DNA from 3 places in the Streptomyces sp. NPDC041796 genome. Region 2 is predicted to be linked to each of the others. Evidence: riboswitches for the same ligand, from Rfam matches in the RefSeq annotation. Region 2 holds a riboswitch; each other region holds the start of a gene.
What was found. A riboswitch is a leader RNA that binds a small molecule or an ion and turns the genes downstream of it on or off. The one in region 2 is predicted to bind cobalamin.
Positions count from the first base shown of each region.

Region 1: another riboswitch for cobalamin. It lies ahead of ACZ6C1_RS00860 (ribonucleoside-diphosphate reductase subunit alpha); the one in region 2 lies ahead of ACZ6C1_RS04575 (ABC transporter substrate-binding protein).
Region 3: another riboswitch for cobalamin. It lies ahead of ACZ6C1_RS05390 (energy-coupling factor ABC transporter permease); the one in region 2 lies ahead of ACZ6C1_RS04575 (ABC transporter substrate-binding protein).

Region 1 covers NZ_JBVJAH010000001.1:187,050-191,212, reverse strand. The annotation lists gene ACZ6C1_RS00875 (carbon starvation CstA family protein) at 1-576, shown strand, start outside; gene ACZ6C1_RS00870 (YbdD/YjiX family protein) at 585-797, shown strand; gene ACZ6C1_RS00865 (GNAT family N-acetyltransferase) at 880-1,383, shown strand; cobalamin riboswitch at 1,437-1,559, shown strand; gene ACZ6C1_RS00860 (ribonucleoside-diphosphate reductase subunit alpha) at 1,698-4,055, shown strand; gene ACZ6C1_RS00855 (ribonucleotide-diphosphate reductase subunit beta) at 4,055-4,163, shown strand, end outside.
Region 2 covers NZ_JBVJAH010000002.1:270,155-274,317, forward strand. The annotation lists gene ACZ6C1_RS04565 (hypothetical protein) at 1-231, opposite strand, end outside; gene ACZ6C1_RS04570 (GlxA family transcriptional regulator) at 403-1,383, shown strand; cobalamin riboswitch at 1,374-1,555, shown strand; gene ACZ6C1_RS04575 (ABC transporter substrate-binding protein) at 1,586-2,677, shown strand; gene ACZ6C1_RS04580 (FecCD family ABC transporter permease) at 2,689-3,804, shown strand; gene ACZ6C1_RS04585 (ABC transporter ATP-binding protein) at 3,801-4,163, shown strand, end outside.
Region 3 covers NZ_JBVJAH010000002.1:435,866-440,028, forward strand. The annotation lists gene dhaK (dihydroxyacetone kinase subunit DhaK) at 1-702, shown strand, start outside; gene dhaL (dihydroxyacetone kinase subunit DhaL) at 711-1,325, shown strand; gene ACZ6C1_RS05385 (PTS-dependent dihydroxyacetone kinase phosphotransferase subunit DhaM) at 1,322-1,723, shown strand; cobalamin riboswitch at 1,791-2,025, shown strand; gene ACZ6C1_RS05390 (energy-coupling factor ABC transporter permease) at 2,057-2,740, shown strand; gene ACZ6C1_RS05395 (energy-coupling factor ABC transporter substrate-binding protein) at 2,737-3,144, shown strand; gene cbiQ (cobalt ECF transporter T component CbiQ) at 3,150-3,899, shown strand; gene ACZ6C1_RS05405 (energy-coupling factor ABC transporter ATP-binding protein) at 3,896-4,163, shown strand, end outside.

The sequences.
Region 1 (4,163 bases), on a different contig from region 2:
ATCAACCAGCTCTTCCCGCTGTTCGGCATCGCCAACCAGCTCCTGGCCGCCGTGGCACTGGCCGTCTGCACCACCCTGCTCGTCAAGTCCGGCCGCCTGAAGTGGGCCTGGGTCACCGCGGTCCCGCTCGCCTGGGACGTGGCCGTCACGCTCACCGCGAGCTGGCAGAAGATCTTCTCGGCCGACCCCCGGGTGGGCTTCTTCGCCCAGCGGGACAAGTACCAGGCGGGCATCGACTCCGGGCAGGTGCTGCCCCCCGCGAAGTCGATGGACGACATGCACACCGTCGTCACCAACTCCACGGTCGACGGCGTCCTTTCCGCCCTCTTCGCCCTGCTCATCGTGGTGGTGATCGCCGACGCGGGACGGGTCTGCTTCAAGGCCGTCGCCAACCCCGACCAGGTGAAGCTCTCCGAGGTCCCGTACACCCCGTCCAGGCTGGTCGCTCCGGCCGGGCTGTTCCCCACGGCGGAGGAGAAGGCCGAACTGGTCGCGGCCGGGCTCGGCCCCGAGGGCGGCATCCGGAAGGAGGGCGGCACCGGTGAGGCGGTGCCGGCCGGGAGCGGCTCGAAGTGAGGCCCCCGGTGACCACGGGGGCGGGCGGCCGGCTGCGCCGGGCGGCGGGCTGGATCCGCTGGTACGTCCGCGAGGTGTCCGGTGAGGCCGCGTACGACACCTACGTCGCCCACGTCCGCTCCTGCGACCCGGACGCCGAGGTCATGACCCGCCGCGAGTTCGAGCGGCGGCGCACCGACGCGCTGGAGGCGGACCCCCGCGACGGGTTCCGCTGCTGCTGAGCGGGTGACGGCACGACGGGCCGCCGTGTTTCCGGGGACGGAAATGCGGCGGCCCGTCGCCGTACGCCTCCACACTCGGTCCATGGACATCACCATCAGGGCGGTACGGCCGGAGGAACACCAGGCGCTCGCCGAGGTCACGGCGCAGGCCTATCTCGGGGACGGGTTGCTGCCCTTCGGGGAGAGCGACGAGTACCTCATCGAGCTGCGGGACGTGGCCCGGCGGGCCGCCGAGGCGGAGGTGCTGGTCGCGGTCGGCGAGGACGAACGGGTGCTCGGCGGGGTGACGTTCGTGGCGGAGGGCGGCGCCCGGTGGGCCGAGCTCGCCCGGGTCGGGGAGGCGGAGCTCCGGATGCTGGCGGTGGCGCGGGAGGCGCGGCGGCGGGGCGCGGGCGAGGCGCTCGTACGGGCGTGTGTGGAGCGGGCGCGGGCGGTGGAGGGGTGTGCGCGGCTGGTGCTGTCCTGCCGGCAGTCCATGCGCGCGGCGCACCGGATCCACGAGCGGCTGGGGTTCGTGCGGACCCCGGAGAGGGACTGGGAGCCCCTTCCGGGCGTGACCCTCTTCACGTACGCGCTGGAGTTCTGAGGCACGGAAGACACAACATGTGGGGGGTGCCTCAACGGGCGCCCCCCACATGTATGCTCGTCCTCGCTGTCGCCGCAGGGGAATCCGGTGGAATTCCGGAACTGTCCCGCAACGGTGTGTTGGTGTGCCTTTGTGTACGTACGAGTCCGAAGACCTGCCGACAGCGCGCCCGGACCGTCCGGTTCGGGTGCCCAGACGTCCGGGCCTCGCGGAATGGGCCGGTGGACGCGGTGCTTTGCGCCCTGTGCCCGGGCGTGCCCGCTCCCCTGCCCGCGTTCGCGGCGGCCCCGAGCCGAGCGAGGGAGAGCCCCCACGTGACCATCGCGCCAGCCGATCCGGTTTCAGCGATCGAGAGCGACGGAAGCGACGGACCCGGGACCGTACTGCTGCGGACCCTGACCGACCTCACCGCCGATCTGCCCGACACCGACCCCGGCCGGGTCGCCGCCGCCGCGCTGCGCGGCCGGCACGCCGGTTCGGACGAGGCGGAGCTGCGCGAGCTCGCCACCGAGGCGGCCGCCGGTCTGATCGCCGAGGACCCGGCGTACTCCCGGCTCGCGGCGCGGCTGCTGACGCGGACCATCGCGGAGGAGGCGGCCGGGCAGGGCGCGGTGTCGTTCTCGGCGTCGGTGGCGGTGGGGCACCGCGAGGGTCTGATCGCGGACCGTACGGCCGCGTTCGTGTCGCTCCACGCGGACGGGATGGACGCGTTGGTCGACCCGGCGGGCGACGATCGGTTCGGCTACTTCGGGCTGCGGACGCTGTACTCGCGCTACCTGCTCCGGCACCCGATCACGCGCAAGGTGATCGAGACGCCGCAGCACTTCATGCTGCGGGTGGCGGCAGGGCTGGCGGAGGACGACTCCGTACGGGCGCTGGACGAGGTCGCGGCGCTGTACGGGCTGATGAGCCAGCTGGACTACCTGCCCTCCTCCCCCACGCTGTTCAACTCCGGTACACGCCACCCCCAGATGTCGTCGTGCTACCTGCTGGACTCGCCGCTGGACGAGCTGGACTCCATCTACGACCGCTACCACCAGGTGGCGCGGCTGTCGAAGCACGCGGGCGGCATCGGGCTGTCGTACTCCCGCATCCGGGCGCGCGGTTCACTGATCCGCGGCACCAACGGCCACTCCAACGGCATCGTGCCGTTCCTGAAGACGCTGGACGCCTCGGTCGCTGCCGTGAACCAGGGCGGGCGGCGCAAGGGCGCGGCGGCCGTGTACCTGGAGACGTGGCACGCGGACATCGAGGAGTTCCTGGAGCTGCGCGACAACACGGGCGAGGACGCCCGGCGTACGCACAACCTGAACCTGGCGCACTGGATCCCGGACGAGTTCATGCGCCGGGTCAACGCCGACGCCGAGTGGTCGCTGTTCTCGCCGGCCGACGTGCCGGAGCTGGTCGACCTGTGGGGCGACGAGTTCGACGCGGCCTACCGCGCCGCCGAGGCCAGGGGCCTGGCCCGCAAGACCATGCCGGCCCGTGACCTGTACGGCCGGATGATGCGGACCCTCGCGCAGACCGGCAACGGCTGGATGACGTTCAAGGACGCCTCGAACCGTACGGCCAACCAGACCGCCGAGCCGGGCCACACCGTCCACTCCTCCAACCTGTGCACCGAGATCCTCGAGGTGACGGACGACGGGGAGACCGCCGTCTGCAACCTGGGGTCGGTCAACCTCGGCTCGTTCGTGTCCGGCGGGGACATCGACTGGGAGCGGCTGGACGAGACCGTCCGTACGGCCGTCACGTTCCTCGACCGGGTCGTCGACATCAACTTCTATCCGACCGAGCAGGCCGGGCGCTCCAACGCCAGGTGGCGGCCCGTGGGCCTGGGCGCCATGGGCCTCCAGGACGTCTTCTTCAAGCTGAAGCTGCCGTTCGACTCCCCCGCGGCGCGCGCCCTGTCGACCCGTATCGCCGAGCGGATCATGCTGGCCGCGTACGAGGCGTCCGCCGACCTCGCCGAGCGCAACGGCCCGCTGCCGGCCTGGGAGAAGACCCGTACCGCGCGCGGGGTGCTGCACCCCGACCACTACGACGTGGAGCTCAACTGGCCCGAGCGGTGGGAGGCGCTGCGCGCCCGTATCGCCGAGGTCGGCATGCGCAACTCGCTGCTGCTGGCCATCGCGCCGACCGCGACGATCGCCTCGATCGCGGGCGTGTACGAGTGCATCGAGCCGCAGGTGTCGAACCTGTTCAAGCGCGAGACGCTGTCGGGCGAGTTCCTCCAGGTCAACTCCTACCTGGTGGACGAGCTGAAGCGGCTCGGCGTGTGGGACGCGCAGACCCGTGAGGCGCTGCGCGAGTCCAGCGGCTCGGTGCAGGGCTTCACCTGGATCCCGGCCGAGGTGCGCGAGCTGTACCGGACGGCGTGGGAGATCCCGCAGCGCGGTCTGATCGACATGGCGGCGGCCCGTACGCCGTTCCTGGACCAGTCGCAGTCGCTGAACCTGTTCCTGGAGACGCCGACCATCGGCAAGCTGTCGTCGATGTACGCGTACGCCTGGAAGCAGGGCCTGAAGACGACGTACTACCTGCGCTCGCGCCCCGCGACGCGTATCGCGCGCGCCGCCCAGGCGTCCGCCCCCGTACCCGCCCAGGTGACCCCGGAGGACGCGGTCGCCTGTTCCCTCGAAAACCCCGAGTCCTGCGAGGCCTGCCAGTAATGTCCGTGGAAAAGAACCTGCTCGACCCGGGCTTCGAACTGACCCTGCGTCCCATGCGCTACCCCGACTTCTACGAGCGCTACCGGGACGCCATCAAGAACACCTGGA
Region 2 (4,163 bases):
CGGCACGCCGTCGACGAAGGTGGCGATCGCCAGGGCGAGGGCCAGCAGCGTGGGCCACCGGTGCCCGAGCGCGGTCAGGACGCGAACGGCACCCATGGGCCGCGCACCGCCGTGGCGGCCGTCACGGTCCGCACGGTCGGCGCGGCCGTCACGGTCCGCACGGTCGGCGCGGTCGTTGCAGTCGTCGCGGTCGGCGCGGTCGGCGCGGTCGCGCGCGGAGTCGATCGTCATGGCGTCTCCCGAGGGTGAAGGCGGTCCGGGCTCCACTGTCCGGCACGTCGGATCCCTGCCGTACGGGGAGACGGGAACGATGTCCGCGACCTTGGGGTACCGGTCCTTCCGGCATAGGGTCGCCCCATGGGGGAACGGCGCACCGAGGAACGGTGCACGGCGGAACGGCACATGGTGGTGATCGGCTACGAAGCGGCCGAGTTGCTGGACATCGCGTGTGTGACCACGAGCCTGGCCATGGCCAACCGGCTCGGTGAACCGGCCCAGCCGTACCGGGTGAGCGTGGTCGGCCCGGGCGGCGCGCCGATCGTCTGCGACGGGGGGCTGAGCCTCGGGAGTCACCAGGCCCTCGAACGGCTGATCGGACCGCTCGACACGCTGATCGTCTCGGGCGGCGCCGGATTCGAGCGGGCGGCCGCCGACGCCCGGCTCGTGGGGCACGTCCGGCGGCTGGCCAGGGAGAGCCGGCGCGTGGCATCCGTCTGCACGGGAGCGAGCGTTCTGGCCGCCGCCGGACTGCTCGACGGGCGGCGCGCCACGACGCACTGGCGGTTCACCCCCCAGCTCGCCGCCCGCTACCCCCGGGTCGTCCTGGACCCCACGCCCATCTACGTACGGGACGGGAACGTGTACACGGCGGCGGGCATCACCAGCGCACTGGACCTCACCCTCGCGTTCATCGAGGAGGACCACGGCCCCGAACTGGCCCGCCAAGTGGCCCGCGACCTGGTCGTCTACCTGCAACGGCCGGGCAACCAGGCACAGATGAGCCTGTTCACCGCCGCTCCGCCGCCCCGCGACACACTGGTCCGCACACTCGTCGAGTACATCACCGCCCACCCCGACCACGATCTCGGCGCGGCGGCGCTGGCCGAGCGCGCCGGGGTGACCACGCGTCACCTCACCCGGCTGTTCACGGAACACCTCGGGCAGGCACCGGGCCGGTTCGTCCGCCTGGCCCGCACCGAGGCCGCCGCCCATCTCCTCGCGTCGACGACCCTGCCGATGGCGAGCGTGGCAGCCCGCTGCGGATTCGGCACCGCGGAGTCACTGCGCCAGGCGTTCACCAGCCGCTACGGAATTTCGCCGTCCCGCTACCGGGCCGCCCAGACCCGGCGGCCGGCCGGGGCGCGCTCCCCCCAGGAGACGTAGTATCAGCTGGTCATCACCGCGACGGGAGACAGGAAGCCGGTGCGATTCCGGCACGGTCCCGCCACTGTGACCGGGGAGTGGAACCTTCGAGAACGCCACCGCGCGCCGCGTGGGAAGGCAGGGGGAACGTCGATCCGGGAGTCAGGACACTGGCCTGTCGCGGGCCCGTTCCGAGGAGCGCGGACTCCCCAGGAGGCTTTACGTGTACGACGGCACCCACCGTCCCTTTTCTCCCCTCTCTTCCCCGTCGCCCGGCACACGGCACCACGCCGTCCCGCACCACGCCGTCCGGCGCCACGCCCTGCGGCGCCGGGCACTCGCCGTGGCCCTCTCCGCGGCGGTGTCGGCCGCCCTGCTGAGCGGCTGCGGCGCGAAGGGCACAACCGACGACCGAGGACCCGCGTCCACGTCCGCGAAGGGTTTCCCGGTCACGATCGACAACTGCGGCACCCGCACCACGTACGACGAACCGCCTTCCCGTGTCGTCACCATCCACCAGCATCCCGCGGAACTGATGCTCGCTCTCGGGCTGAAGGACCGGATGGTCGGCACCGCCTTCCCCGACTCGGCCGTCCTGCCCGCGTTCCGGAAGGACTTCGCGGCCGTGCCGGAACTCGCCGAGAAGGAGCCGTCGTTCGAAACCGTCCTGGAGGCCGAACCGGACTTCGTCTACGGCGGCTACGGAAGCGCGTTCGCCGAGAACGAGGGCCGGTCCCGCAAGGCGTTCGCCGACGCGGGCATCGACACCTACCTCAACCGTGAGTACTGCGGCCGGAAACAGGTGTCCATGAAGGACACGTACGACGAGATCCGCACCATCGGCAGGATCTTCGGCGTACCCGAGCGGGCCGACACGGTGGTGGCCGGGCTGCGGGATCGCGTCCGCAAGGCCGGAGACGCGGTCGAAGGCGCACCTGCGGTGCCGGTGTTCGTGTACGACAGCGGGGACAAGTCCGCGTTCACCGCGGGCGGGAAGAGCCTGGGTACGGAGATCATCAGGCTGGCCGGCGGGCGCAACGTCTTCTCGGACCTGGACGATGTCTTCGGCGACGTGTCCTGGGAGCAGGTGGTCGCACGTCGGCCCGAGGCGATCGCGATCTACGACTACCGTGGGGCCGGGAGCGTGGAGGAGAAGAAGAAGTTCCTGCTCTCCCAGCCCGCCCTGGCCGATGTGCCCGCCATCAGGAACAAGCGGTTCGTTGTGCTGCCGCTCACGGCGACGCTGGTCGGCGTCCGCGCCCCGTACGCGGTCGAGGACCTGGCCCGCGGGCTGCACCCGGAGCGCTTCCGGTGACGGACCGGGCCGTGGACGCCGCTCGGGTGCGCCGGCCGGGACGGCCGCCCGGACGAACGGGCGGGCGAACGGACAGGCGGACGTACGGGCTGACGTACGGACTGACCCTGGTGGTGCTCGGCGCTCTCCTCGTGGTCTCGGTCACGGCTGCGCTGGCCATCGGCTCGGTGCACGTGCCGCCCGGCCAGGTGTGGGGCATCGTGTCGCACGGACTGGGGGCCGACTGGGCGGAGCCGGGCTGGTCCCGCGCCCGCGAGACGATCGTCCTCGACGTCCGGGCGCCGCGCGTACTCCTCGGGGCGGTGACCGGCGCGGGTCTGGCCGTCGTGGGAACGGCCATGCAGGCCCTGGTGCGCAACCCGCTGGCGGAGCCGTATCTGCTGGGGGTGTCCTCGGGCGCGTCGCTGGGCGCCGTCACCGTGATCGTCGGGGGTTTCGGTCTCTTCGGTGCCGTGTCGCTGTCGGTGGCCGCGTTCGCCGGAGCCCTGCTGACCCTGCTGCTCGTCTACACCACGGCCCGGGCGGGTGGACGGATCACGTCCGTCCGGCTGGTGCTGTCGGGAGTCGCGGTCGCCTCGGTACTCACCGCCGTGACGGACCTGATGCTGCTGACCGCCGACCGGGGCAACCAGGCGCGTGAGGTGCTGGCCTGGACCCTCGGCGGTCTCGGTGGCGTGCGGTGGACCACGCTGTGGCTGCCGGCGGCCGCACTGCTGGTGGGCATCGGTGTGCTGCTGGTGCAGGCCCGCTCGTTGAACCTGCTGTTGGCGGGCGAGGAGGCCGCCACCACGATGGGGCTCGATGTGGCCCGCTTCCGCGCCCGGATGTTCGTCGTGCTGTCCCTGGTCACCGGCGTCCTCGTCGCGGCGACCGGGCCCATTGCTTTCGTCGGGCTGATACTGCCGCACATGGTGCGCCTCTTCGTCGGCGGTGACCACCGACGGGTGTTGCCGACGGCCGCGCTGGCCGGCGCGGTCTTCCTCGTCTGGGCCGATGTCGCCGCGCGTACGATCGCGGCGCCGATGGAGATTCCCGTCGGCGTCCTGACCGCGTTGTGCGGCGGGCCGTTCTTCCTGTGGCTGATGCGCCGGGACGCCCGGCGGAACACCGACCGAGGAGTGGCATGACCGCACACCACCTCGCCATCGAGGGCCTCGGCCTGACCGCCGGGGCCCATCACCTGGTACGCGAGGTCTCGCTGACCGCCGCGTCCGGTGAGGTGATCGGCCTCGTGGGTCCCAACGGGAGTGGCAAGTCCAGTCTCTTGCGTGCCGTCTACCGCGTCCTGCGTCCGGACGCGGGGAGCATACGCATCGACGGCGACGACGTCTGGTCACTGCCCGTACGCCGACTGGCCCGGACCATGGCCGTCGTGGTGCAGGAGCCGGGTGCCGACTTAGACCTCACCGTACGGGAAGTGGTGGCCATGGGCCGCACCCCGCACAAGCGGCTGCTCGACGGCGACAACGCCGAGGACGTACGGCTG
Region 3 (4,163 bases), 170 kb from region 2:
GGGGTGCTGTTCGTCGTCAAGAACTACACCGGGGACGTGCTGAACTTCGAGATGGCGGCCGAGCTCGCCGAGGACGAGGGCGTGCGGGTCGCCAAGGTCCTCGTGGACGACGACGTGGCCGTGTCCGACAGCACGTTCACGGCGGGGCGGCGCGGGACCGGGGCCACGCTCTTCGTGGAGAAGATCGCCGGTGCGGCCGCCGAGGAGGGGGCGCCCCTGGAGCGGGTGGAGGCGATCGCCCGGCGGGTGAACGCGGGTTCGCGCAGTTTCGGTGTGGCGCTGAGCGCGTGCACCACGCCCGCGAAGGGCAGCCCGACGTTCGATCTGCCCCCGGGTGAACTGGAGTTGGGCATCGGCATCCATGGGGAGCCCGGGCGGGAGCGGCGCCCCATGATGACCTCGGGCGAGATCGCCGACTTGGCGGTGGACGCCGTCCTGGAGGACCTCGGGCCGAGCGGTCCGGTGCTGGTGCTGGTCAACGGCATGGGTGCGACGCCGTTGCTGGAGCTGTACGGGTTCAATGCCGAGGTCCAGCGGGTGCTGGGCGAGCGGGGCGTCTCCGTGGCCCGTACGCTCGTCGGCAATTACGTGACCTCGCTCGACATGGCCGGGTGCTCGGTGACCCTGTGTCAGGTGGACGAGGAACTGCTGCGACTGTGGGACGCGCCGGTGCGGACGGCCGCCCTGCGGTGGGGAATGTGAGGCCCGTGATGCTTGACGCGGAGTTCTTCCGGCGCTGGATGACCGGCGTGGCCGCATCCGTGGACCGGGAGGCGGACCGGCTCACCGAGCTCGACTCGGCGATCGGTGACGCGGACCACGGTGCCAATCTGCAGCGCGGTTTCGCCGCGGTGGTCAAGGCCCTGGAGGGCGGTACGGCCATGACGCCGGGGGCCGTGCTCAGGCTCGCGGGGCAGCAGCTGATCTCGACGGTCGGCGGCGCGTCGGGGCCTTTGTACGGGACGCTGCTGCGGCGCACCGGCAAGGCGCTGGGCGACGCCGCCGAGGTGGCGCCCGTGCAGCTTGCGGAGGCGCTGCGGGTGGGCGTGGCGGCGGTGGCGCAGCTCGGCGGGGCGAAGGCCGGGGACAAGACGATGCTGGACGCGCTGGAGCCGGCCGTCGAGGCGCTGGCCGAGTCGCTCGGTGCGTCGTTCGCGGCGGCGGCGGAGGCGGCGGACCAGGGCGCCCTCGCGACCGTACCGATGCGGGCGCGCAAGGGCCGGGCCAGCTATCTCGGTGAGCGGAGCGTCGGTCACCAGGACCCGGGCGCGACGTCCTCGGCGCTGCTGATCGCGGCGCTCGCCGACGCCGAGGGGGCTCGGTGAGCGCGCGGGTGGGCGTCGTGCTGGTCTCGCACAGCGCGGCCGTCGCGTCCTCGGTCGCCGAGCTGGCCCGGGGCCTCGCCGGTGGCGGGACCGCGCCGGTGGCGGCGGCGGGCGGCACTCCGGACGGTGGTCTCGGCACCAGCGCGGAGCTGATCACACGGGCGGCGGCGGCCGTCGACGGCGGGGCGGGGGTGGCCGTCCTGGTGGACCTCGGCAGCGCCGTCCTGACGGTGAAGGCCCTGCTCGCGGAGGGCGACGAACTCCCCGGGGGGACGCGTCTGGTGGACGCGCCGTTCGTGGAGGGCGCCGTGGCGGCGGTGGTCACCGCGTCCGCGGGAGGGGATCTGGACGCGGTGGTGCGGGCAGCGTCCGAGGCGTACGGATACCGCAAGGAGTGAGGCGCGCCCACGGGGTGGAGCCGGGCCGCGCACCGACGCGCGGGTTGTGATGTACCTGGTCAACGCACTACTGTCGCAGGGCCTTGGTGTACGGGAAACCGGTGCGGTACCGGTGCGGCCCTCGCCACTGTGATCGGGAAGTCCGGCTCCACTCCCGGGGAATCCACCCCTGGAAGCCACTGGAACGCCGCGGGAGACCGCGGTGTCCGGGAAGGCGGAGTCGCGGCGGCACGTCGTCCGGGGGGGACACCCCCGGACCCCCTCCCGTCAGCCAGGAGACCGGCCAGGGCGCGTTGTCCATCCACGAGGTGCTGGAGAGGGTCTCCCCACATCATGCATATCGCCGAGGGCTATTTGCCCCCCGCGCACGCGGTCGCCTGGACCGTCGCCGCCGCTCCCTTCGTCGCCCATGGCGTTCGTTCGCTGACCCGCGAGGTCAAGGCGAATCCCGAATCGACTCTCCTGCTCGGCGCGTCCGGTGCCTTCACTTTTGTCCTGTCCGCCCTGAAAATCCCCTCGGTCACCGGGAGTTGCTCCCACCCGACCGGCACCGGCCTGGGCGCGATCCTGTTCCGGCCACCGATCATGGCGGTCCTCGGCACCATCACCCTGCTCTTCCAGGCGCTGCTGCTGGCGCACGGGGGCCTGACGACGCTGGGCGCGAACGCGTTCTCGATGGCGATCGTCGGTCCGTGGGCCGGTTTCGGCGTGTACTGGCTGCTGCGCCGCTTCGACGTGCCGCTGATGGTGAGCGTGTTCTTCGGGGCGTTCGTGGCCGACCTGTCGACGTACTGCGTCACCAGCGTGCAGCTGGCGCTGGCGTTCCCGGACCCCAGCAGCGGTGTCGTCGGGGCGCTGGCGAAGTTCGGCGGGATCTTCGCCGTCACCCAGATTCCGCTGGCCGTCAGCGAGGGTCTGCTGACCGTGCTGGTGATGCGGCTGCTGATGCAGTCCAGCAAGGGTGATCTGGCCCGGCTCGGTGTCGTGTCCGTGAAGAAGGAGGCCGTGGCCCGATGAGCCGTAACGCCAGGATCAATACGCTGCTGCTGCTCGTCGTGGTCGCGCTCGCCGTCCTGCCGCTGGCGCTGGGGATGGGCGACCACAAGGAGGAGCCGTTCACGGGTGCCGACGGGCAGGCCGAGACGGCCATCACCGAGTCGCACCCGGACTACAAGCCGTGGTTCAGCCCGCTGTACGAGCCGCCGTCCGGTGAGATCGAGTCGGCGCTGTTCTCCCTCCAGGCCGCCCTCGGCGCCGGGGTGCTGGCCTACTACTTCGGTCTGCGGCGCGGCCGTCGGCAGGGCGAGGCTCGCGCCCGCGCCGGGGCGCCGGGCGGGGACGTCCCGGGGACGGAGCCCTCGGAAGCGGGGCCCTCGGAAGCGGGGCCCTCGGGCGCCGACGCGTCGCGCGCCTCCGCCTAGCCGCCGTGCTGCCGATCGACGCGGCGGCGCACAGCAGCCGCTGGCGCCGCCGCCATCCGTGCGAGAAGGCCGCCCTGGGCTTCGGGCTGACGGCGCTGGCCGTGTGCCTGCCGCCCTGGCCGGGGGCCGTACTCGTCGCCGCCGCGACCCTCGTGGTGCTGCTCGGCCCGGCCGGGGTCGCGGCACGTCAGCTGTGGCGGGCGTGGCGCATCCCGCTCGGTTTCTGTGTGACGGGCGCGGTGCCGCTGCTGTTCCAGGTCGGCGGGCCGGACGGGTTCGTCACGCTCGCGCCGGACGGACCGGTGCACGCGGGGCGGTTGCTGCTGCGTACGTCGGCGGCCTCCCTGGGCGTGCTGCTGTTCGCGTTCACCACGCCGGTGTCCGACGTGCTGCCGCGGCTGGTGCGGGCGGGGGTGCCGGCGCCGGTGGTCGACGTGGCGCTCGTGATGTACCGGATCAGTTTCCTGCTGCTGGACTCGGTCCGGCGGATCCGGGAGGCGCAGGCGGCCCGGCTCGGCCTGACGAGCCGGGCGGCCACCTGGCGTTCCCTGGCGGGCCTGGGCGCGACGGCGTTCGTGCGCGCCTTCGACCGGGCGGCGCGGCTCCAGACGGGGCTGGCGGGGCGCGGTTACGACGGCACGCTGCGGGTGCTGGTGCCGAAGACGGCGGTCTCCGGGCGGTTCCTGGGGGCGACGGCCGTTCTGCTCGCGGGGCTCGTCGCCCTCACCTTCGTACTGCAAAGGTTCCTGCCATGAATGCTCCTGCCGTCGTGGAACTCGTCGGTGCGGGATACGCCTACGAGGACGGCCCCGCCGTGCTGCGGGGCGTCGACTTCGCCGTGCCCGAGGGGCGGTCCGTCGCGCTGCTCGGCCGCAACGGGAGCGGCAAGACGACGATGCTCCGGCTGCTGAGCGGCGGCCTGCGGTGCGTCGGCGGCCGGCTGCTCCTCCAGGGACAGGAGGTGTCGTACGACAGGGCGGGGCTGACCCGGCTGCGTACGACGGTGCAGCTCGTGGTGC